One region of the Metabacillus flavus genome, then DNA from elsewhere that is predicted to be linked to it. Evidence: a T-box and tRNA genes for the amino acid it is inferred to sense, from the RefSeq annotation. Region 1 holds a T-box; the other regions hold tRNA genes.
The links. A T-box is a leader RNA that pairs with one kind of tRNA and senses whether it is charged. The one in region 1 lies ahead of tyrS (tyrosine--tRNA ligase), so its partner is inferred to be a tRNA-Tyr.
Positions count from the first base shown of each region.

Region 1 (7,500 bases):
AAAATCGTTTTTTTCGTCAGGAATTGATGTGATGCCCATCTTCTTCAAATACTTGATCGGCTTTGAAGGCATCAGCTTATCATAGCCTCTGACAACCGCTACGTTATAGGACCTTGCCAAAGCTTCCCTCGCACTTACCAGTCCATGAAATTTATGGTCGAAGTTACTGGGTTTATAGAGGCTGCCATCAAATTGTTTTTTCTCATACGGAAGGTCAGCAACATAGCTGCCCGGCTGCAGAAATCCTTCTTCAATTGCAGGTCCGTAAAACACGAGGGGCTTCATCGTTGAACCAATCGATCTGAGAGTTGAAGTCGCATGGTTAATCTGTTCTCTTTCATGATCTCGTCCTCCGACGAAGCTAAGAATCTTTCCGGTTTTGTTTTCCATCAGCAGAGCGCCGAGTTCAACCGGTTCTTTAACGGACTCTTGCTTGCCTGTATCAGGATTCTTCTTTTGCACGGTGTTGACCGTGCCGTAATCCTTATAATTTTCTGCTGCTTGCTGCATCGCTTCATATAAGTTTTTCTTAATGGTTGTATGAATGCGGTAGCCGTTTTGTCTTAGCTCACGATCAGCAAGAGTCAGGTAATCACTCTTTAATTTGGAGTCACGGGAAAGGTCCTCAGGCAGAAAGCCATCTTCGTCCGCGAGATGCTCCATCAAAATTTTTTTTGCCCGTTTTTCAACCTCATCTGTCAGAAAAGGATATTGCTGATGATGCCGGTTTTCATTAGGCTTTTTAAATTCAGAAGAGATATCTTCTGAAGAAGCGCTTTCATAATCACTCATCGTAATAGCCTTTTCGCTGAGCATCCGGCGGAGCACGGTTTTCATGCGGTTGATGCCAGGAGACAGGTCTTTTTTCAGAGTCCCTTCATTCGTATAAGGCGTATATGCAAAGGGGCTTTGCGGCAGACCCGCAATGAACGCAGCTTGTGCAATGCTCAGATCCTTAGCGCTTACTCCAAAAATACCCTGAGCAGCGGTTTCGGCTCCGGCAATATTTCTTCCTGAGTTATCCCGGCCGAAATCCGCCATATTTAAATAGGCTTCCAGAATTTCTTCTTTTTCGAAAAATCGCTCCAAACGAAGGGCAAGCAAAATTTCTTTTGCTTTCCGGTCAAAAGACACTTCATTAGTAAGGATTTGATTTTTAATCAGCTGCTGGGTCAGTGTGCTTCCGCCGCTTTGAATATTGGCGTTCGTAAATTCCTGATAAAGTGCTCTGAAGATGGCTTTCGGAACGACTCCATCATGTTCATAAAAAAATTCATCCTCAGTTGCAATAATGGCGTCCTTTAAATGAGGCGATATATCTTGAAGTTTTACTTTTGTTCTCGAAAGGTCCGATCTTAGCATCCCGATCAGCTCATTGTTATCAAAATAAACCTCTGTCGTTTCTTCATAATTATTGATGTCTTTTTTCAATTCATCATAGCTGATAATATCTTCATTTTTTACGAGCGAGGCAAAATAGCCGGCTCCTGCGCTTCCGGCGAAAATGATGAAAGTACCAATTAGAATAAGGGCAATAAGGGTCATATTCCATAGAACCCCATAAGCAATCCGCAGTCTTTTTTTCCAAATTGCCTGTTTAGCTGAATCCCAAGTCCATTTCTGTATCCATTTCTCCATTCCAATCCTCCCCCTTGAAGCAAAAATATTATAACACAAAATTAACTGAAAATTTGTATCATTTGTCGGAAAAACAGATTTGACATAATAGCTTGTATTGTGGTAAAAATTCAATATGTGAATAATAAGCAACGATTGGTATACAGTAGCAGCTTCTTCCCTGTTTCAGAGAACTGATGGCCGGTGAAAATCAGTACACAAGAGGACTGCGAATTACATTCCATGAGCATCTGAAGCTGCGGTTAGCGGCTGAAGACGGTTAACGGCCGTTATTTGATTGAGCGAAGAATGGTTTTTGTGCACCATTCTTAAGTAGGGTGGTACCGCGACGAAATTCGTCCCTTCATTTTTAAAATGAAGGGGCTTTTTTATTTTCCATCAAAATGAAGAGGAGTATGTCATATGAATGAACTATTATCGGATTTAAAATTTAGAGGTCTTGTTAGCCAGATTACAGATGAAGCAGGACTCGAGGAACTTTTGAATAAGGAATCCATTAAACTTTACTCCGGATTTGATCCGACAGCAGACAGCCTGCACATTGGCCACATGCTGCCAATCCTGACACTTAAAAGATTTCAGCAGGCTGGCCACCATCCCATTGCCCTGGTTGGAGGGGGAACGGGGTTAATCGGTGATCCAAGCGGGAAAAAGGCTGAGCGTACTCTGAATACAGAGGACATCGTTCAGCTTTGGTCCGACCGCATTAAAGAGCAGCTTTCAAGATTCCTCGATTTTAAAGCAGATGCAAATCCAGCTGTCATTGCCAACAACTTTGACTGGCTTGGAAAAATGGATGTCATAGAATTTTTGCGCGATGTGGGCAAAAATTTCGGTATTAACTACATGCTTGCAAAAGACTCTGTAAAAACAAGAATCGAGTCCGGCATTTCATTCACAGAGTTCAGTTACATGATTCTGCAGTCTTACGATTTCCTAAGCCTATACCAGAATGAGCACTGCAAACTGCAAATCGGCGGAAGCGACCAGTGGGGGAACATTACGGCAGGTCTTGAACTCATCCGCAAAACAGAAGAAGAGGCCAAAGCGTTCGGTCTGACGATTCCGCTAGTAACAAAAGCAGATGGAACGAAATTCGGAAAAACAGAAGGCGGAGCTGTCTGGCTGGATCGTGATAAAACATCTCCATACGAGTTCTACCAGTTCTGGATCAACGCAGATGACCGGGATGTGGTGAAGTACCTGAAGTACTTTACATTCCTTACTCATGAGGAGATCAATGCACTCGAGAAGGAAGTTCAGGAGGCTCCTGAAAAAAGAGCAGCTCATAAGCGTTTGGCAGAAGAGGTAACAGCAATGGTTCACGGGCAAGAGGCTCTTGACCAGGCGATTCGCATTTCCCAAGCTCTTTTTAGCGGAGAAATTAAAGCGCTCAGTGGGGAAGAAATTAAACAAGGTTTCAAAGACGTTCCTTCCCACCAGGCAAGCAGCAAGGAGATCAGTCTGATTGACCTGCTAATTGAAGCCGGCATCTCCCCTTCGAAAAGACAGGCTCGCGAAGACATTACGAATGGGGCAGTTTACATTAATGGCGAGCGCAAGCAGGAACTGGATTACGCACTGCATGCGGATGACCGGATTGATGATGAATTTACAATCATCAGACGCGGGAAAAAGAAGTACACGATGGTACAATTTTAATAGTTTGGAAAAAAGCGCCCGAGAAAATGGGACTGTTGATAAGAGGGAAGGGGGAAAACGCTCCTTTTCCTTTTGTTTTTTTTATTTGTTTGCACTGACCCCCGCTGTGCTAAAGAACTAAACCTCCGTCCCCGTTGCTGTTCAAGTTAGATGTAATAAGGGTTGACGCGCTCTTAGCTTGTTCCCCCATCGCATTACCGTATTAAGGGTCAGTGCATTACGCTGTGCCATGCTCCCCATATAATTTACAGGGTCACTTTATACATGTTAGTGTCTACAATCAAAGGAGGAGATCCAGGTGAGGGGGAGTGAAAAAAACAATAAACAAAACAAAAAAAACCGCTGAACAAAAGTTCAGCGGTTTTTTCTTCAAATCGATTAACGTGAGTAGAACTCAACGATAAGAGATTCGTTAATTTCAGCTGGAAGCTCAGAACGCTCAGGAAGACGAGTGTAAGTTCCTTCAAGCTTGTCAGCATCGAAAGTCAAGTATTCAGGAACGAAGCTGTTTACTTCTAGAGCTTCTTTCACGATATCAAGATTGCGGGATTTTTCGCGCAAAGTGATAACTTGACCAGCTTTAACTTGGAAAGATGGGATGTCAACGCGAGCGTTGTCAACCATGATGTGTCCGTGGTTTACCAATTGACGTGCTTGGCGGCGTGTGCGCGCAAGGCCAAGACGGTAAACAACGTTGTCAAGGCGGGATTCAAGCAAAGCCATGAAGCTTTCGCCAAGGATCCCTTTCATTTTTCCAGCTTTAACGAACGTGTTGCGGAACTGGCGCTCGTTTACTCCGTACATGTGACGAAGTTTTTGTTTTTCCTGCAATTGAAGACCGTACTCAGAAAGTTTTTTACGTTGTCCAGGACCGTGTTGTCCAGGAGCGTAAGGGCGTTTTTCCAATTCTTTACCTGTACCGCTTAGAGAGATTCCAAGACGGCGGGATAGTTTCCAGCTAGGGCCAGTATAACGAGACATTATATGACTCCTCCTTGTGTTTTTATTTTGTATAAAATAAAAACCAGACCGAACCTTACATGTATGACCATTATGTTTTCATGCATCCTCGCTCCAGCAGCAGGGAGTTACTCGATGCACCTCGTGTCAGGCACGGGAACAAAATGGGGACATCTATGCGATTCTGAGGCTGCAATATTTTACACAACAAAGAACATTATATGACGTTGGAGAGATGATGTCAACAGTGTGTTTAATTGATAGGCTGACAGGGAAAGTTCATCTATGGAAAGAGCTGGTTTTATGTTATAATAAAATCATTAAAATTTACTTAATTTGGAATCTAACGGGTGGTCCAAACATGCAAGAAACTATCAGCAAGGCTGCATCACTGAACGGCCGTTTTTTTGCCTATTTATATAATGAAAGAGCAGATCATTCAATTGAAAAGGCGTCTAGGTGGCTGGCCTCCGAATTGAAATCTGTATTTAACGCTGGACATGTAGCAATTTCCTGCTATTATTCTGCAAATGTTCCTTTGCTGCCCTATTTTACCGCTAGCACTTCTTCTGATAGGACCCCTGCAGCTTCCTCACAGGATGATCGGGAAGAATTGTTTGAGAATGGTTTTTCTAAAAAGACCGATCAATGCAGAATGCTGATTGGCGATCCTCAAAAAGAATGGTTTGCGGTTCTTGAGATGATTGGAGCCGATTTGACTGCTAAAGATGATCTCATGGCTGTCAGCACGTCCTGCAGCAATTTTCTTTTTTATTGCAGGGAGATTGAGATGAGTGTGATGAATTCAAGGAAGCATACCCATCTTTATGAGCTGACTGAGCGGTTTCATTCATCTATGGACAAGGATCAGGTGCTTTTTGAACTTATTGAAGCGCTTCAAAGCATGTATTCTTCCTACATATTTTATTTGTTTCTCTCTCATGACAATGACAGCAGGCTTCAGCTGCCGACAAAGGATTTATATTTCGATGAAAAAGGGTCAACGGACAGTGCGATGGAAGCTTTTTTAACGGGCACCATTAAAATGGACAGAACCTCCTCTGAAAATATCCATGTATTTGTTCCTCTTAAAGGCAGACAGGGAATATACGGAGTGCTTGAGGTCATATCTGATAAAATCAGCCCTCTCAAGGAATCAGAAATTAAATTCATTATGATGCTTGCGAACGCGGCCGGAAACGCCATGGAGAATGCCCAGCTCTATCAGCAGTCCAGAAAAGTAATTGAGGACCTGAGGCTAATCAATGAAACATCCCATCAGCTAAACAAAAACATGCCGCTGAAAGATACGATGAAATTCCTTTCGGAACGGATCATTTATTCCTTTAATGCACAGGAAGCAGGATTCTTTTACAAGGATTCATCCGGAAGCTACCAGCTTTTGCCCGGCAGTACAGGCTTCTTTATTACTCCCGAAGCCGAGTCTTATCTTTCCTTCGTCCAGACTAAGATAATAAATGAGAAGGAAGGTATTTTCATAGGTAATTTATCCGGCCAAAACATGTCTGGGCTGTACAGATGCCTAATGGCTGTTCCGATGATGGAAAATGAGCAGGTCAGAGGTTTTGCCATTGCCGTTCATGAAACACCTTACCATTTTACATTTGAAACCTTTAAGCTTCTTCAGTCTCTGATTCATCATTCCACGCTCGCACTGACAAATTCAATGCTGCGCGAGGAGCTGGAGGCGCTTGTTAAGACAGATAATCTGACAAAGCTGTTTTCGAGAAACTATTTAAACGAGCGGATCCGCCAATCCATGAGCCAGGAAAGAAATGGTGTATTCATATTAATTGACATTGATAATTTCAAAAGAATCAATGACACGTATGGACACCAGACAGGCGATGAGGTTCTTATTCAAGTAGGGAATATCATTAAAAGCAATGTGAGGGAGCATGATGTAGGAGCAAGGTGGGGCGGAGAAGAACTTGCGATTTACCTGCCTCAGGTTGAGGTCGAGTCTGGCATTGCAGTTGCGAACCGCCTTGTAAAACGTGTAAGAAAGATCACATCTCCATCTATTACAGTTTCATGCGGGATTTCCTGGTGGGAAGCAGACCGGGCAGATACGCCCAAACAGCTGTTTTTAAGAGCGGACAGGGCCCTTTACAAAGCGAAAAGCAATGGAAAGGACCAAGTGGTCGTTCAGGCAGATTCTCAAAAATAATTAAAAAAGCGCCGGGACAATTGTCCCGGCGCTTTTTTGAGTGGCTGTTTTGCTGTTCACTCAAGTTAAATAAACGGCAGCAGTGCTTCTGCAAAGAGTTCGAGGTATTCTTTGTCCAGCTCATTAAACCGGTTTTTTATGGGACTGTCGATATCGAGTACTCCAATGACTTCTCCGTTTTTTATTAAAGGTACGACGATTTCAGAATTTGTCGCACCATCGCAGGCGATGTGACCCGGGAATTGATGAACGTCTTCTACGAGCTGGGTTTCTCCTGCCGCTGCAGCCGTTCCGCAGACGCCTTTGCCCACTGGAATTCTTACACAGGCGGGCAGTCCCTGAAATGGGCCGAGAACAAGTTCTCCCTCTTTCATTAAATAGAAGCCGACCCAGTTAACTTCTGTAAGAAACTGGTTAAGTAAAGCGGAAGCGTTAGACAGATTTGCAATTCGGTCCGGTTCGCCTTCAAGTAAAGCCTTCAGCTGTTTAATAACAAGTTCGTAATTTTCTTTCGTGTTATTTGAGTATTTTTCGACATGAAACATGATTTATCTCCTTCTTTCATTCAAATATAACGAACGGAATCCCCCGCAAAAGGAAGTTTGTCGAGAAGATCATAAAGGATTCCCCCTCCTTCTATGGAAAGAAGTAGGAAAGAATACAAGGGGTGAGCCGGATGAAACAGGAAACCTTTAATCTGACTAAGGAAAAAATCATTCAATCAGCTATTTCTCTGTTTAATACGAATGGTTTCACTGGAACTTCCGTCAGGGCGATTGCCAAGAAAGCAGGCGTCAATGTAGCTCATATTTCATACTATTTCAATGGTAAAACCGGATTAATGGAATACCTCGTTTCCGATTTTTACGAAGGATATTTAAATGCCATGGACGGGGCCATTCTTGCTGATCTTGATAAAAGTCCGGTAAGCAGGCTGACCCGCTTAGTTTTTAACATTTTAAGCTACCAGCATGAACGGCGTCAATTAACCCGGTTTGTTTATCGGGAAATTACACTGGATACGATGCTGATCAGAGAAGTGATGAGTA
Region 1 is NZ_JAGVRK010000001.1:2,882,898-2,890,397, reverse strand. It holds gene J9317_RS14770 (transglycosylase domain-containing protein) at 1-1,638, opposite strand, end outside; T-box leader at 1,761-1,984, shown strand; gene tyrS (tyrosine--tRNA ligase) at 2,041-3,300, shown strand; gene rpsD (30S ribosomal protein S4) at 3,679-4,281, opposite strand; gene J9317_RS14755 (sensor domain-containing diguanylate cyclase) at 4,622-6,451, shown strand; gene J9317_RS14750 (GAF domain-containing protein) at 6,517-6,996, opposite strand; gene refZ (forespore capture DNA-binding protein RefZ) at 7,128-7,500, shown strand, end outside.

Region 2 (7,500 bases), 2.1 Mb from region 1:
CGCTGGCGGCGTGCCTAATACATGCAAGTCGAGCGGACCTCTTCGGAGGTCAGCGGCGGACGGGTGAGTAACACGTGGGCAACCTGCCTGTAAGACTGGGATAACTCCGGGAAACCGGAGCTAATACCGGATAACTTTTCGAACCGCATGGTTCGAAGATAAAAGACGGTTATGCTGTCACTTACAGATGGGCCCGCGGCGCATTAGCTAGTTGGTGAGGTAATGGCTCACCAAGGCGACGATGCGTAGCCGACCTGAGAGGGTGATCGGCCACACTGGGACTGAGACACGGCCCAGACTCCTACGGGAGGCAGCAGTAGGGAATCTTCCGCAATGGACGAAAGTCTGACGGAGCAACGCCGCGTGAGTGATGAAGGTTTTCGGATCGTAAAGCTCTGTTGTTAGGGAAGAACAAGTGCGGGAGTCACTGCCCGCGCCTTGACGGTACCTAACCAGAAAGCCACGGCTAACTACGTGCCAGCAGCCGCGGTAATACGTAGGTGGCAAGCGTTGTCCGGAATTATTGGGCGTAAAGCGCGCGCAGGCGGTCTTTTAAGTCTGATGTGAAAGCCCCCGGCTCAACCGGGGAGGGTCATTGGAAACTGGAGGACTTGAGTACAGAAGAGGAGAGTGGAATTCCACGTGTAGCGGTGAAATGCGTAGAGATGTGGAGGAACACCAGTGGCGAAGGCGACTCTCTGGTCTGTAACTGACGCTGAGGCGCGAAAGCGTGGGGAGCGAACAGGATTAGATACCCTGGTAGTCCACGCCGTAAACGATGAGTGCTAAGTGTTAGAGGGTTTCCGCCCTTTAGTGCTGCAGCTAACGCATTAAGCACTCCGCCTGGGGAGTACGGTCGCAAGACTGAAACTCAAAGGAATTGACGGGGGCCCGCACAAGCGGTGGAGCATGTGGTTTAATTCGAAGCAACGCGAAGAACCTTACCAGGTCTTGACATCCTCTGCCACTTCTAGAGATAGAAGGTTCCCCTTCGGGGGACAGAGTGACAGGTGGTGCATGGTTGTCGTCAGCTCGTGTCGTGAGATGTTGGGTTAAGTCCCGCAACGAGCGCAACCCTTGATCTTAGTTGCCAGCATTCAGTTGGGCACTCTAAGGTGACTGCCGGTGACAAACCGGAGGAAGGTGGGGATGACGTCAAATCATCATGCCCCTTATGACCTGGGCTACACACGTGCTACAATGGATGGTACAAAGGGCTGCAAAACCGCGAGGTTAAGCGAATCCCATAAAACCATTCTCAGTTCGGATTGCAGGCTGCAACTCGCCTGCATGAAGCCGGAATCGCTAGTAATCGCGGATCAGCATGCCGCGGTGAATACGTTCCCGGGCCTTGTACACACCGCCCGTCACACCACGAGAGTTTGCAACACCCGAAGTCGGTGGGGTAACCCGTAAGGGAGCCAGCCGCCTAAGGTGGGGCAGATGATTGGGGTGAAGTCGTAACAAGGTAGCCGTATCGGAAGGTGCGGCTGGATCACCTCCTTTCTAAGGAAGAATTATCAGCACCTATGTGGTGCACAATTAACGGACGCACTTCGATTTTGTTTAGTTTTGAGAGATCATTCTCTCTATAAACTTGTTCTTTGAAAACTAGATAACGATATGAATGTCAAACATTCACACGAGTAAGCAAGTAACCTTACGATTTTCTTCTGCGCTTGCGTATGAAGAGAACATCAAGTCTGAAGACATCTGTTTTCAGCTCTAACGAAGATAACTTCCGTTATCAGGTTAAGTTAGAAAGGGCGCACGGTGGATGCCTTGGCACTAGGAGCCGATGAAGGACGGTACGAACACCGATATGCTTCGGGGAGCTGTAAGTAAGCGTTGATCCGGAGATTTCCGAATGGGGAAACCCGCTGCTCGTAATGGAGCAGCATCCTGATCTGAATACATAGGATCTGGAAGGCAGACCCGGGGAACTGAAACATCTAAGTACCCGGAGGAAGAGAAAGCAATAGCGATTCCCTGAGTAGCGGCGAGCGAAACGGGATTAGCCCAAACCAGAAGGCTTGCCTTCTGGGGTTGTAGGACACTCAACACGGAGTTACAAAGGAACGGGGTAGAAGAAGCGGTCTGGAAAGGCCCGCCAAAGAAGGTAACAGCCCTGTAGTCGAAACTTCGTTCCCTCCTGAGTGGATCCTGAGTACGGCGGGACACGAGAAATCCCGTCGGAAGCAGGGAGGACCATCTCCCAAGGCTAAATACTCCCTAGTGACCGATAGTGAACCAGTACCGTGAGGGAAAGGTGAAAAGCACCCCGGAAGGGGAGTGAAACAGATCCTGAAACCGTGTGCCTACAAGTAGTCAGAGCCCGTTAACGGGTGATGGCGTGCCTTTTGTAGAATGAACCGGCGAGTTACGATTACGTGCAAGGTTAAGTTGAAAAGACGGAGCCGCAGCGAAAGCGAGTCTGAATAGGGCGATTGAGTACGTGGTCGTAGACCCGAAACCAGGTGATCTACCCATGTCCAGGGTGAAGTTCAGGTAACACTGAATGGAGGCCCGAACCCACGCACGTTGAAAAGTGCGGGGATGAGGTGTGGGTAGCGGAGAAATTCCAATCGAACCTGGAGATAGCTGGTTCTCTCCGAAATAGCTTTAGGGCTAGCCTCATAGTAAGAGTCTTGGAGGTAGAGCACTGATTGGACTAGGGGCCCTCATCGGGTTACCGAATTCAGTCAAACTCCGAATGCCAAAGACTTATCCATGGGAGTCAGACTGCGAGTGATAAGATCCGTAGTCGAAAGGGAAACAGCCCAGACCACCAGCTAAGGTCCCCAAGTATCCGTTAAGTGGAAAAGGATGTGGGGTTGCTTAGACAACCAGGATGTTGGCTTAGAAGCAGCCACCATTTAAAGAGTGCGTAATAGCTCACTGGTCGAGTGACCCTGCGCCGAAAATGTACCGGGGCTAAACGGATCACCGAAGCTGTGGACTGTTCTTACGAACAGTGGTAGGAGAGCGTTCTAAGGGCTGAGAAGCCAGACCGGAAGGACTGGTGGAGCGCTTAGAAGTGAGAATGCCGGTATGAGTAGCGAAAGAGGGGTGAGAATCCCCTCCACCGAATGCCTAAGGTTTCCTGAGGAAGGCTCGTCCGCTCAGGGTTAGTCGGGACCTAAGCCGAGGCCGAAAGGCGTAGGCGATGGACAACAGGTTGAGATTCCTGTACCACCTCTTTTCCGTTTGAGCAATGGAGGGACGCAGGAGGATAGGGTAAGCGCGCTGTTGGATATGCGCGTCCAAGCAGGTAGGCTCAAGGGATAGGCAAATCCGTCCCTTGGTTAAGGCTGAGCTGTGATGGCGAGGGAAATTAAGTACCGAAGTTCCTGATTCCACACTGCCTAGAAAAGCTTCTAGCGAGGAAAATGGTGCCCGTACCGCAAACCGACACAGGTAGGCGAGGAGAGAATCCTAAGGTGATCGAGAGAACTCTCGTTAAGGAACTCGGCAAAATGACCCCGTAACTTCGGGAGAAGGGGTGCTCTTTAGGGTGAATAGCCTTGAAGAGCCGCAGTGAATAGGCCCAGGCGACTGTTTAGCAAAAACACAGGTCTCTGCGAAGCCGCAAGGCGAAGTATAGGGGCTGACGCCTGCCCGGTGCTGGAAGGTTAAGAGGAGAGGTTAGCGCAAGCGAAGCTTTGAATTGAAGCCCCAGTAAACGGCGGCCGTAACTATAACGGTCCTAAGGTAGCGAAATTCCTTGTCGGGTAAGTTCCGACCCGCACGAAAGGCGTAACGATCTGGGCACTGTCTCAACGAGAGACTCGGTGAAATTATAGTACCTGTGAAGATGCAGGTTACCCGCGACAGGACGGAAAGACCCCGTGGAGCTTTACTGCAGCCTGATATTGAATTTTGGCACAGCTTGTACAGGATAGGTAGGAGCCTTGGAAACCGGAGCGCCAGCTTCGGTGGAGGCATTGGTGGGATACTACCCTGGCTGTGTTGAACTTCTAACCCGCGGCCCTGATCGGGCCGGGAGACAGTGTCAGGCGGGCAGTTTGACTGGGGCGGTCGCCTCCTAAAATGTAACGGAGGCGCCCAAAGGTTCCCTCAGAATGGTTGGAAATCATTCGCAGAGTGTAAAGGCACAAGGGAGCTTGACTGCGAGACCTACAAGTCGAGCAGGGACGAAAGTCGGGCTTAGTGATCCGGTGGTTCCGCATGGAAGGGCCATCGCTCAACGGATAAAAGCTACCCCGGGGATAACAGGCTTATCTCCCCCAAGAGTCCACATCGACGGGGAGGTTTGGCACCTCGATGTCGGCTCATCGCATCCTGGGGCTGTAGTCGGTCCCAAGGGTTGGGCTGTTCGCCCATTAAAGCGGTACGCGAGCTGGGTTCAGAACGTCGTGAGACAGTTCGGTCCCTATCCGTCGCGGGCGCAGGAAATTTGAGAGGAGCTGTCCTTAGTACGAGAGGACCGGGATGGACGCACCGCTGGTGTACCAGTTGTCTTGCCAAAGGCATCGCTGGGTAGCTATGTGCGGACGGGATAAGTGCTGAAAGCATCTAAGCATGAAGCCCCCCTCAAGATGAGATTTCCCATCGCAAGAGTAAGACCCCTGAAAGATGATCAGGTTGATAGGTTCGAGGTGGAAGCGTGGTGACACGTGCAGCTGACGAATACTAATCGGTCGAGGACTTAACCTTTATTCAAGTAAGGCTGCTTTACTCGTGCAGCAATCGTTATCTAGTTTTGAGTGAACAAAAAAGATTAAAAAAAGTCTTGATTTTTTCTCCTCAAACTATATAATTAATCTTGTCACTTTTAAAATTTGTCTGGTAACTATGGCAAAGAGGTCACACCCGTTCCCATACCGAACACGGAAGTTAAGCTCTTTAGCGCCAATGGTAGTTGGGGGTTTCCCCCTGTGAGAGTAGGACGTTGCCAGGCAGGTATTCCGCAGTAGCTCAGTGGTAGAGCTATCGGCTGTTAACCGATCGGTCGCAGGTTCGAGTCCTGCCTGCGGAGCCATATTATGGAGAGCTGTCCGAGTGGCCGAAGGAGCACGATTGGAAATCGTGTATACGTCATAAGCGTATCGGGGGTTCGAATCCCCCGCTCTCCGCCATAATATCTGGCCCGTTGGTCAAGCGGTTAAGACACCGCCCTTTCACGGCGGTAACACGGGTTCGAATCCCGTACGGGTCACCAACAGTTTTTAATCAGCAGCAAGTTAAAGGTGTTATAATCACCCAACAAAATGATTGCAAGAGGGTTGGGAGGAGCAAGCAATTCTAGGAGTCGAGAGAGCGAACACGACAACGAAGTGCGCCGCTCATCACAAACCGAAACTATATGGAGGATTAGCTCAGCTGGGAGAGCATCTGCCTTACAAGCAGAGGGTCGGCGGTTCGATCCCGTCATCCTCCACCATTTTAACTTAATAACTTTTATTACCGCGGGGTGGAGCAACGAGCAATGCTTCCGTGAAAAAGCTTCGAGTTGTACTCGCCGAGCTGCTGCTTGGTTTTACTTCCTGAGGCGAGGACAGTCCGCTGTCTATGAGCATAGCTAAACTTAATACTTTTTATTATCGCGGGGTGGAGCAGTCTGGTAGCTCGTCGGGCTCATAACCCGAAGGTCGCAGGTTCAAATCCTGTCCCCGCAACCAAAATGGTCCGGTAGTTCAGTTGGTTAGAATGCCTGCCTGTCACGCAGGAGGTCGCGGGTTCGAGTCCCGTCCGGACCGCCATTTGATTTTTCGATCAAATCTAAGTAAAATGTAAGAGGGTTTCAATAAGCGAGAAGGTCGAGGAAGCGACTGAGTGAGCACAGGAGCGTATATCAATACGTGAGGATGCGATCGAGGGAGCAGACGAAGAGATTCGAAGCTTAGTGGAAGCCGAAACTTAATGGCTTGGTAGCTCAGTCGGTAGAGCACGTTCGAATAAGCTGCGAAGCGAAACATCAGCGCACAAATCGAGCTGCTGCTTGAATAGGCTTTCTGAGATTTGGGCGATTGTGCAAGTGAAATACTTTGGTTCTGACGTAAACAATAAAATGGCTTGGTAGCTCAGTCGGTAGAGCAATGGACTGAAAATCCATGTGTCGGCGGTTCGATTCCGTCCCAAGCCACCATAATCAACTTAGATAATATGCCGGTGTAGCTCAATTGGTAGAGCACGATCGAATAAGCTCCCTGGAATCACTTCAGCGCACAGATCGAGCAGCTTCTTGACTAAACACCCTGAGATCTGGGCGACCTTATCAAGCAGGAACGGTTCATATCACAAATATTATATGCCGGTGTAGCTCAATTGGTAGAGCAACTGACTTGTAATCAGTAGGTTGGGGGTTCAAGTCCTCTTGCCGGCACTGTCTTCACTGATGTGGAGGGGTAGCGAAGTGGCTAAACGCGGCGGACTGTAAATCCGCTCCTTAGGGTTCGGCAGTTCGAATCTGCCCCCCTCCACCATTTATAGGGGCATAGTTTAACGGTAGAACAGAGGTCTCCAAAACCTCCGGTGTGGGTTCGATTCCTACTGCCCCTGCCAATATAATTTGATAATGTGGCGGTTGTGGCGAAGTGGTTAACGCATCGGATTGTGGTTCCGACATTCGTGGGTTCGATTCCCATCAGTCGCCCCATATTTTTGTCTTTAGATATTGGCTGCTGTATAATGAACATACATAATGAGTACATACATAGATGGGCTATAGCCAAGCGGTAAGGCAACGGACTTTGACTCCGTCATGCGTTGGTTCGAATCCAGCTAGCCCAGCCATTTTTATTTTAAAGTAAATGATTCGTTTCCTTTTGCATAGAATGACATACAGAGGAAAAATGCGGAAGTAGTTCAGTGGTAGAACATCACCTTGCCAAGGTGGGGGTCGCGGGTTCGAATCCCGTCTTCCGCTCCATATGTACGGCGGCATAGCCAAGAGGAAAGGCAGAGGACTGCAACTCCTTTACCCCCGGTTCGAATCCGGGTGCCGCCTCCAAATTGTATGCCGGTGTGGCGGAATTGGCAGACGCGCACGACTCAAAATCGTGTTCCTCTGGAGTGCCGGTTCGACCCCGGCCACCGGTATCACAAAAAGACTTCAACGATTACGTTGGAGTCTTTTTTTTTCAGCAAGAAATTTCCTTTAATCTTATCGTAATTACACATAGGCCATTTTCTCTATAAATGTAGTTAATATACCTAATCTTCCTTTCGTTAAATTCTTTTCTTTGCAAACATGTTAGAATGGTAGGAAGAATTAAAATGAATACACTTTGCTTTTTAAGGAGCCCTTTGCTTGAATACATCCATTCAGGATATGAAGAAAAAAATAGATGAATATAAAAGCGGGCATATCTTGTACCTAATAGATGAGCCGCAGGCGTATTTGAAGAATGCTGCTGCCTACATTCTCTCAGGAGTTGAGCAGGGAGACCATGTCTTTGTCATTGAGAATGATCGAATGTTTGCTTCGCTATTTGAACTGGTTAAAGCTTCTTTAACGAGGACTCAGTTGGACCGGGT
Region 2 is NZ_JAGVRK010000001.1:818,633-826,132, forward strand. It holds rRNA gene J9317_RS04290 (16S ribosomal RNA) at 1-1,506, shown strand, start outside; rRNA gene J9317_RS04295 (23S ribosomal RNA) at 1,751-4,677, shown strand; rRNA gene rrf (5S ribosomal RNA) at 4,806-4,921, shown strand; tRNA gene J9317_RS04305 (tRNA-Asn) at 4,928-5,002, shown strand; tRNA gene J9317_RS04310 (tRNA-Ser) at 5,009-5,099, shown strand; tRNA gene J9317_RS04315 (tRNA-Glu) at 5,108-5,182, shown strand; tRNA gene J9317_RS04320 (tRNA-Val) at 5,329-5,404, shown strand; tRNA gene J9317_RS04325 (tRNA-Met) at 5,566-5,642, shown strand; tRNA gene J9317_RS04330 (tRNA-Asp) at 5,647-5,723, shown strand; tRNA gene J9317_RS04335 (tRNA-Phe) at 6,034-6,109, shown strand; tRNA gene J9317_RS04340 (tRNA-Thr) at 6,274-6,346, shown strand; tRNA gene J9317_RS04345 (tRNA-Tyr) at 6,363-6,446, shown strand; tRNA gene J9317_RS04350 (tRNA-Trp) at 6,452-6,525, shown strand; tRNA gene J9317_RS04355 (tRNA-His) at 6,544-6,619, shown strand; tRNA gene J9317_RS04360 (tRNA-Gln) at 6,682-6,756, shown strand; tRNA gene J9317_RS04365 (tRNA-Gly) at 6,818-6,892, shown strand; tRNA gene J9317_RS04370 (tRNA-Cys) at 6,900-6,973, shown strand; tRNA gene J9317_RS04375 (tRNA-Leu) at 6,982-7,062, shown strand; gene J9317_RS04380 (MEDS domain-containing protein) at 7,274-7,500, shown strand, end outside.
Region 2: it has a tRNA-Tyr gene. The T-box ahead of tyrS (tyrosine--tRNA ligase) is inferred to sense a tRNA for this amino acid. The anticodon was not compared.

Region 3 (7,500 bases), 2.7 Mb from region 1:
TCACTTACAGATGGGCCCGCGGCGCATTAGCTAGTTGGTGAGGTAATGGCTCACCAAGGCGACGATGCGTAGCCGACCTGAGAGGGTGATCGGCCACACTGGGACTGAGACACGGCCCAGACTCCTACGGGAGGCAGCAGTAGGGAATCTTCCGCAATGGACGAAAGTCTGACGGAGCAACGCCGCGTGAGTGATGAAGGTTTTCGGATCGTAAAGCTCTGTTGTTAGGGAAGAACAAGTGCGGGAGTCACTGCCCGCGCCTTGACGGTACCTAACCAGAAAGCCACGGCTAACTACGTGCCAGCAGCCGCGGTAATACGTAGGTGGCAAGCGTTGTCCGGAATTATTGGGCGTAAAGCGCGCGCAGGCGGTCTTTTAAGTCTGATGTGAAAGCCCCCGGCTCAACCGGGGAGGGTCATTGGAAACTGGAGGACTTGAGTACAGAAGAGGAGAGTGGAATTCCACGTGTAGCGGTGAAATGCGTAGAGATGTGGAGGAACACCAGTGGCGAAGGCGACTCTCTGGTCTGTAACTGACGCTGAGGCGCGAAAGCGTGGGGAGCGAACAGGATTAGATACCCTGGTAGTCCACGCCGTAAACGATGAGTGCTAAGTGTTAGAGGGTTTCCGCCCTTTAGTGCTGCAGCTAACGCATTAAGCACTCCGCCTGGGGAGTACGGTCGCAAGACTGAAACTCAAAGGAATTGACGGGGGCCCGCACAAGCGGTGGAGCATGTGGTTTAATTCGAAGCAACGCGAAGAACCTTACCAGGTCTTGACATCCTCTGCCACTTCTAGAGATAGAAGGTTCCCCTTCGGGGGACAGAGTGACAGGTGGTGCATGGTTGTCGTCAGCTCGTGTCGTGAGATGTTGGGTTAAGTCCCGCAACGAGCGCAACCCTTGATCTTAGTTGCCAGCATTCAGTTGGGCACTCTAAGGTGACTGCCGGTGACAAACCGGAGGAAGGTGGGGATGACGTCAAATCATCATGCCCCTTATGACCTGGGCTACACACGTGCTACAATGGATGGTACAAAGGGCTGCAAAACCGCGAGGTTAAGCGAATCCCATAAAACCATTCTCAGTTCGGATTGCAGGCTGCAACTCGCCTGCATGAAGCCGGAATCGCTAGTAATCGCGGATCAGCATGCCGCGGTGAATACGTTCCCGGGCCTTGTACACACCGCCCGTCACACCACGAGAGTTTGCAACACCCGAAGTCGGTGGGGTAACCCGTAAGGGAGCCAGCCGCCTAAGGTGGGGCAGATGATTGGGGTGAAGTCGTAACAAGGTAGCCGTATCGGAAGGTGCGGCTGGATCACCTCCTTTCTAAGGAAGAATTATCAGCACCCATGCGGTGCACAATTAACGGACGCACTTCGACTTTGTTTAGTTTTGAGAGATCATTCTCTCTTTTTGATACCTTGTTCTTTGAAAACTAGATAACGATATGAATGTCAAACATTCACACGAGTAAGCAAGTAACCTTACGATTTTCTTCTGCGCTTGCGTATGAAGAGAACATCAAGTCTGAAAACATCTGTTTTCAGCTCTAACGAAGATAACTTCCGTTATCAGGTTAAGTTAGAAAGGGCGCACGGTGGATGCCTTGGCACTAGGAGCCGATGAAGGACGGTACGAACACCGATATGCTTCGGGGAGCTGTAAGTAAGCGTTGATCCGGAGATTTCCGAATGGGGAAACCCGCTGCTCGTAATGGAGCAGCATCCTGATCTGAATACATAGGATCTGGAAGGCAGACCCGGGGAACTGAAACATCTAAGTACCCGGAGGAAGAGAAAGCAATAGCGATTCCCTGAGTAGCGGCGAGCGAAACGGGATTAGCCCAAACCAGAAGGCTTGCCTTCTGGGGTTGTAGGACACTCAACATGGAGTTACAAAGGAACGGGGTAGAAGAAGCGGTCTGGAAAGGCCCGCCAAAGAAGGTAACAGCCCTGTAGTCGAAACTTCGTTCCCTCCTGAGTGGATCCTGAGTACGGCGGGACACGAGAAATCCCGTCGGAAGCAGGGAGGACCATCTCCCAAGGCTAAATACTCCCTAGTGACCGATAGTGAACCAGTACCGTGAGGGAAAGGTGAAAAGCACCCCGGAAGGGGAGTGAAACAGATCCTGAAACCGTGTGCCTACAAGTAGTCAGAGCCCGTTAACGGGTGATGGCGTGCCTTTTGTAGAATGAACCGGCGAGTTACGATTACGTGCAAGGTTAAGTTGAAAAGACGGAGCCGCAGCGAAAGCGAGTCTGAATAGGGCGATTGAGTACGTGGTCGTAGACCCGAAACCAGGTGATCTACCCATGTCCAGGGTGAAGTTCAGGTAACACTGAATGGAGGCCCGAACCCACGCACGTTGAAAAGTGCGGGGATGAGGTGTGGGTAGCGGAGAAATTCCAATCGAACCTGGAGATAGCTGGTTCTCTCCGAAATAGCTTTAGGGCTAGCCTCATGGTTTAGAGTCTTGGAGGTAGAGCACTGATTGGACTAGGGGCCCTCATCGGGTTACCGAATTCAGTCAAACTCCGAATGCCAAAGACTTATCCATGGGAGTCAGACTGCGAGTGATAAGATCCGTAGTCGAAAGGGAAACAGCCCAGACCACCAGCTAAGGTCCCCAAGTATCCGTTAAGTGGAAAAGGATGTGGGGTTGCTTAGACAACCAGGATGTTGGCTTAGAAGCAGCCACCATTTAAAGAGTGCGTAATAGCTCACTGGTCGAGTGACCCTGCGCCGAAAATGTACCGGGGCTAAACGGATCACCGAAGCTGTGGACTGTTCTTACGAACAGTGGTAGGAGAGCGTTCTAAGGGCTGAGAAGCCAGACCGGAAGGACTGGTGGAGCGCTTAGAAGTGAGAATGCCGGTATGAGTAGCGAAAGAGGGGTGAGAATCCCCTCCACCGAATGCCTAAGGTTTCCTGAGGAAGGCTCGTCCGCTCAGGGTTAGTCGGGACCTAAGCCGAGGCCGAAAGGCGTAGGCGATGGACAACAGGTTGAGATTCCTGTACCACCTCTTTTCCGTTTGAGCAATGGAGGGACGCAGGAGGATAGGGTAAGCGCGCTGTTGGATATGCGCGTCCAAGCAGGTAGGCTCAAGGGATAGGCAAATCCGTCCCTTGGTTAAGGCTGAGCTGTGATGGCGAGGGAAATTAAGTACCGAAGTTCCTGATTCCACACTGCCTAGAAAAGCTTCTAGCGAGGAAAATGGTGCCCGTACCGCAAACCGACACAGGTAGGCGAGGAGAGAATCCTAAGGTGATCGAGAGAACTCTCGTTAAGGAACTCGGCAAAATGACCCCGTAACTTCGGGAGAAGGGGTGCTCTTTAGGGTGAATAGCCTTGAAGAGCCGCAGTGAATAGGCCCAGGCGACTGTTTAGCAAAAACACAGGTCTCTGCGAAGCCGCAAGGCGAAGTATAGGGGCTGACGCCTGCCCGGTGCTGGAAGGTTAAGAGGAGAGGTTAGCGCAAGCGAAGCTTTGAATTGAAGCCCCAGTAAACGGCGGCCGTAACTATAACGGTCCTAAGGTAGCGAAATTCCTTGTCGGGTAAGTTCCGACCCGCACGAAAGGCGTAACGATCTGGGCACTGTCTCAACGAGAGACTCGGTGAAATTATAGTACCTGTGAAGATGCAGGTTACCCGCGACAGGACGGAAAGACCCCGTGGAGCTTTACTGCAGCCTGATATTGAATTTTGGCACAGCTTGTACAGGATAGGTAGGAGCCTTGGAAACCGGAGCGCCAGCTTCGGTGGAGGCATTGGTGGGATACTACCCTGGCTGTGTTGAACTTCTAACCCGCGGCCCTGATCGGGCCGGGAGACAGTGTCAGGCGGGCAGTTTGACTGGGGCGGTCGCCTCCTAAAATGTAACGGAGGCGCCCAAAGGTTCCCTCAGAATGGTTGGAAATCATTCGCAGAGTGTAAAGGCACAAGGGAGCTTGACTGCGAGACCTACAAGTCGAGCAGGGACGAAAGTCGGGCTTAGTGATCCGGTGGTTCCGCATGGAAGGGCCATCGCTCAACGGATAAAAGCTACCCCGGGGATAACAGGCTTATCTCCCCCAAGAGTCCACATCGACGGGGAGGTTTGGCACCTCGATGTCGGCTCATCGCATCCTGGGGCTGTAGTCGGTCCCAAGGGTTGGGCTGTTCGCCCATTAAAGCGGTACGCGAGCTGGGTTCAGAACGTCGTGAGACAGTTCGGTCCCTATCCGTCGCGGGCGCAGGAAATTTGAGAGGAGCTGTCCTTAGTACGAGAGGACCGGGATGGACGCACCGCTGGTGTACCAGTTGTCTTGCCAAAGGCATCGCTGGGTAGCTATGTGCGGACGGGATAAGTGCTGAAAGCATCTAAGCATGAAGCCCCCCTCAAGATGAGATTTCCCATCGCAAGAGTAAGACCCCTGGAAGATGACCAGGTTGATAGGTTCGAGGTGGAAGCGTGGTGACACGTGCAGCTGACGAATACTAATCGGTCGAGGACTTAACCTTTATTCAAGTAAGGCTGCTTTACTCGTGCAGCAATCGTTATCTAGTTTTGAAAGAGCAATCTTTCAACAAAATATCTGGTAATTATGGCAGAGAGGTCACACCCGTTCCCATACCGAACACGGAAGTTAAGCTCTTTAGCGCCGATGGTAGTTGGGGGTTTCCCCCTGTGAGAGTAGGACGTTGCCAGGTTATATTGTTCCGCAGTAGCTCAGTGGTAGAGCTATCGGCTGTTAACCGATCGGTCGCAGGTTCGAGTCCTGCCTGCGGAGCCATGCTTCCATAGCTCAGTAGGTAGAGTGCTTCCATGGTAAGGAAGAGGTCACCGGTTCGAGCCCGGTTGGAAGCTTACTAAAAAGTATATGGCCCGTTGGTCAAGCGGTTAAGACACCGCCCTTTCACGGCGGTAACACGGGTTCGAATCCCGTACGGGTCACCATTTACATATGGACAAGCTACCAGGCTTAAAAGAGCGAAGCTCACCGGAAGCCGAAGCAGCGATTATTGCCGTCCAGTGTAAGAGGGTTGGGAGGAGCAAGTAGTGCTAGGAGTCGAAGGAGCGACCACCGGAGCGCACATAAGTGCGTGAGGATGGAAGCTAGTGAAGACGACAGCGCAATACGCCGCTCATCACAAGCCGAAACCTAACCAAACAAAGTAAATGCAAGAGGGTTGGGAGGAGCAAGTAGTGCTAGGAGTCGAAGGAGCGACCACCGGAGCGCACATAAGTGCGTGAGGATGGGAGTGAGTGAAGACGACAGCGCAGTACGCCGCTCATCACAAGCCAAAACTATTGGAGGATTAGCTCAGCTGGGAGAGCATCTGCCTTACAAGCAGAGGGTCGGCGGTTCGATCCCGTCATCCTCCACCATTTATTTTATCGATAGATTTATATATATGCCGGTGTAGCTCAATTGGTAGAGCAACTGACTTGTAATCAGTAGGTTGGGGGTTCAAGTCCTCTTGCCGGCACTGTCTTTTCTTATTGTGGAGGGGTAGCGAAGTGGCTAAACGCGGCGGACTGTAAATCCGCTCCTTAGGGTTCGGCAGTTCGAATCTGCCCCCCTCCACCATTTATCTGTATCATGATGTTTAAAACTGAATGGTTTGGACATGTTAATATAGTACGAATTTGAAATAGGATTTTACATCATTGGGCTATAGCCAAGCGGTAAGGCAACGGACTTTGACTCCGTCATGCGTTGGTTCGAATCCAGCTAGCCCAGCCATCCGAGCCATTAGCTCAGTCGGTAGAGCATCTGACTTTTAATCAGAGGGTCGAAGGTTCGAGTCCTTCATGGCTCACCATTTACATTTTAATATGCGGGTGTGGCGGAATTGGCAGACGCACTAGACTTAGGATCTAGCGCCTTATGGCGTGGGGGTTCGACTCCCTTCACCCGCATCTTACTATTATTTTAACATCCAGGGGCCTTAGCTCAGCTGGGAGAGCGCCTGCCTTGCACGCAGGAGGTCAGCGGTTCGATCCCGCTAGGCTCCACCATTTTCATTTAACTGCTTATTGTCTTTCACATGGTGTAAGGCTTTTTTTGTGCATTCATTTTCCTTGTTCTGTAAGAATTTTCTGTATTTTTATACATAATTTTGTCGAGTTGAGTCATAGGCCTTCTTCTATGTAAAATAGGAGAATAGAGAGTAGAGGAGGAAGACAGATGGCTGCGGAAAAAATCAATATCATTGGGGTACCGATGGATTTGGGACAAACAAGACGAGGAGTGGACATGGGCCCAAGTGCCATCCGGTATGCAGGCGTTGTAGAACGGCTGGAAAATCTCCATTTCACGATTGAAGACAGCGGAGATATAAAAATCGGCAAAAGGGAAAAAGCTATGGAAGAACCTTTATATAATTTGAAAAATTTGAAAGCGGTATCAGAAGCCAGTGAACTGCTGGCATCCAAGGTAGACGAAGTGATTAAAACCGGGGCTTTTCCTTTAGTACTAGGCGGAGATCACAGTATCGCGATTGGGACTCTTGCCGGACTGGCGAAAAATTATAAAAATCTCGGTGTTATCTGGTATGACGCACACGGGGACTTAAATACAGCGGATACTTCGCCTTCAGGAAACATTCATGGCATGCCTCTTGCGGCAAGTCTGGGAATAGGCGATGAATCTTTAACAGGCATTGCCGGGTTTTCTCCAAAGATTAAGCCTGAGAATGTGGTGATCATCGGTGCCCGTTCCCTTGATGAAGGGGAAAGGGAACTGATCAAAGAAAAGGGAATCCGCGTTTACACCATGCATGAGGTCGACCGTCTTGGAATGACCCGTATTATGGAAGAAACCATTGAATATCTGAAAGACCGGACGGACGGCGTCCATTTGTCGCTGGACCTTGATGGGCTGGATCCGCATGACGCACCGGGTGTAGGAACACCTGTAATTGGCGGGATCAGCTATCGTGAAAGTCATTTAGCTATGGAAATGCTGGCTGAATCTGAAATGATAACGTCTGCTGAATTTGTAGAAGTTAACCCGATTCTGGATGAGAGAAACAAGACAGCATCTGTTGCTGTAGCCTTAATGGGGTCCCTGTTTGGAGAAAAGCTTTTATGACGATTATGCCCGCTTGATTCAATCAAGCGGGCATTTTGTGTCCTTCACATTGGATGCTCCCATACTCTTTTGATATCAGGAATGGAGCCTTCAAATTCCAATAAGTATAGATCAGGATTTGAGAGAGCTTTCCACTGCTCAAAACCGTAAGATTCATCGTAATGATTCAGAATCAAGGAAATCAGGTTTCCATGAGAGACGATGGCTGCTGTCTGATAAGAGCTATCCAGAAAAGACTGAATCACCTCTAATCCTCTTGAGGCTGCAGCCATACTTGATTCACCGCCTTCAAAGACAAGCGTTTTATCCTCAAAAGTTTGAGAAAGTTTGTCTATCCAATCCTGCAGGTTTTTTATAGAGAGAATTCTCTCAGCGAGTCTTTGATCCAGTATGACGTCCAAATTGCATGCCCGCGAAAT
Region 3 is NZ_JAGVRK010000001.1:173,888-181,387, forward strand. It holds rRNA gene J9317_RS00975 (16S ribosomal RNA) at 1-1,329, shown strand, start outside; rRNA gene J9317_RS00980 (23S ribosomal RNA) at 1,578-4,505, shown strand; rRNA gene rrf (5S ribosomal RNA) at 4,579-4,694, shown strand; tRNA gene J9317_RS00990 (tRNA-Asn) at 4,703-4,777, shown strand; tRNA gene J9317_RS00995 (tRNA-Thr) at 4,779-4,851, shown strand; tRNA gene J9317_RS01000 (tRNA-Glu) at 4,867-4,941, shown strand; tRNA gene J9317_RS01005 (tRNA-Val) at 5,298-5,373, shown strand; tRNA gene J9317_RS01010 (tRNA-Thr) at 5,402-5,474, shown strand; tRNA gene J9317_RS01015 (tRNA-Tyr) at 5,492-5,575, shown strand; tRNA gene J9317_RS01020 (tRNA-Gln) at 5,657-5,731, shown strand; tRNA gene J9317_RS01025 (tRNA-Lys) at 5,735-5,810, shown strand; tRNA gene J9317_RS01030 (tRNA-Leu) at 5,826-5,907, shown strand; tRNA gene J9317_RS01035 (tRNA-Ala) at 5,931-6,006, shown strand; gene rocF (arginase) at 6,176-7,081, shown strand; gene J9317_RS01045 (histidine phosphatase family protein) at 7,126-7,500, opposite strand, start outside.
Region 3: it has a tRNA-Tyr gene. The T-box ahead of tyrS (tyrosine--tRNA ligase) is inferred to sense a tRNA for this amino acid. The anticodon was not compared.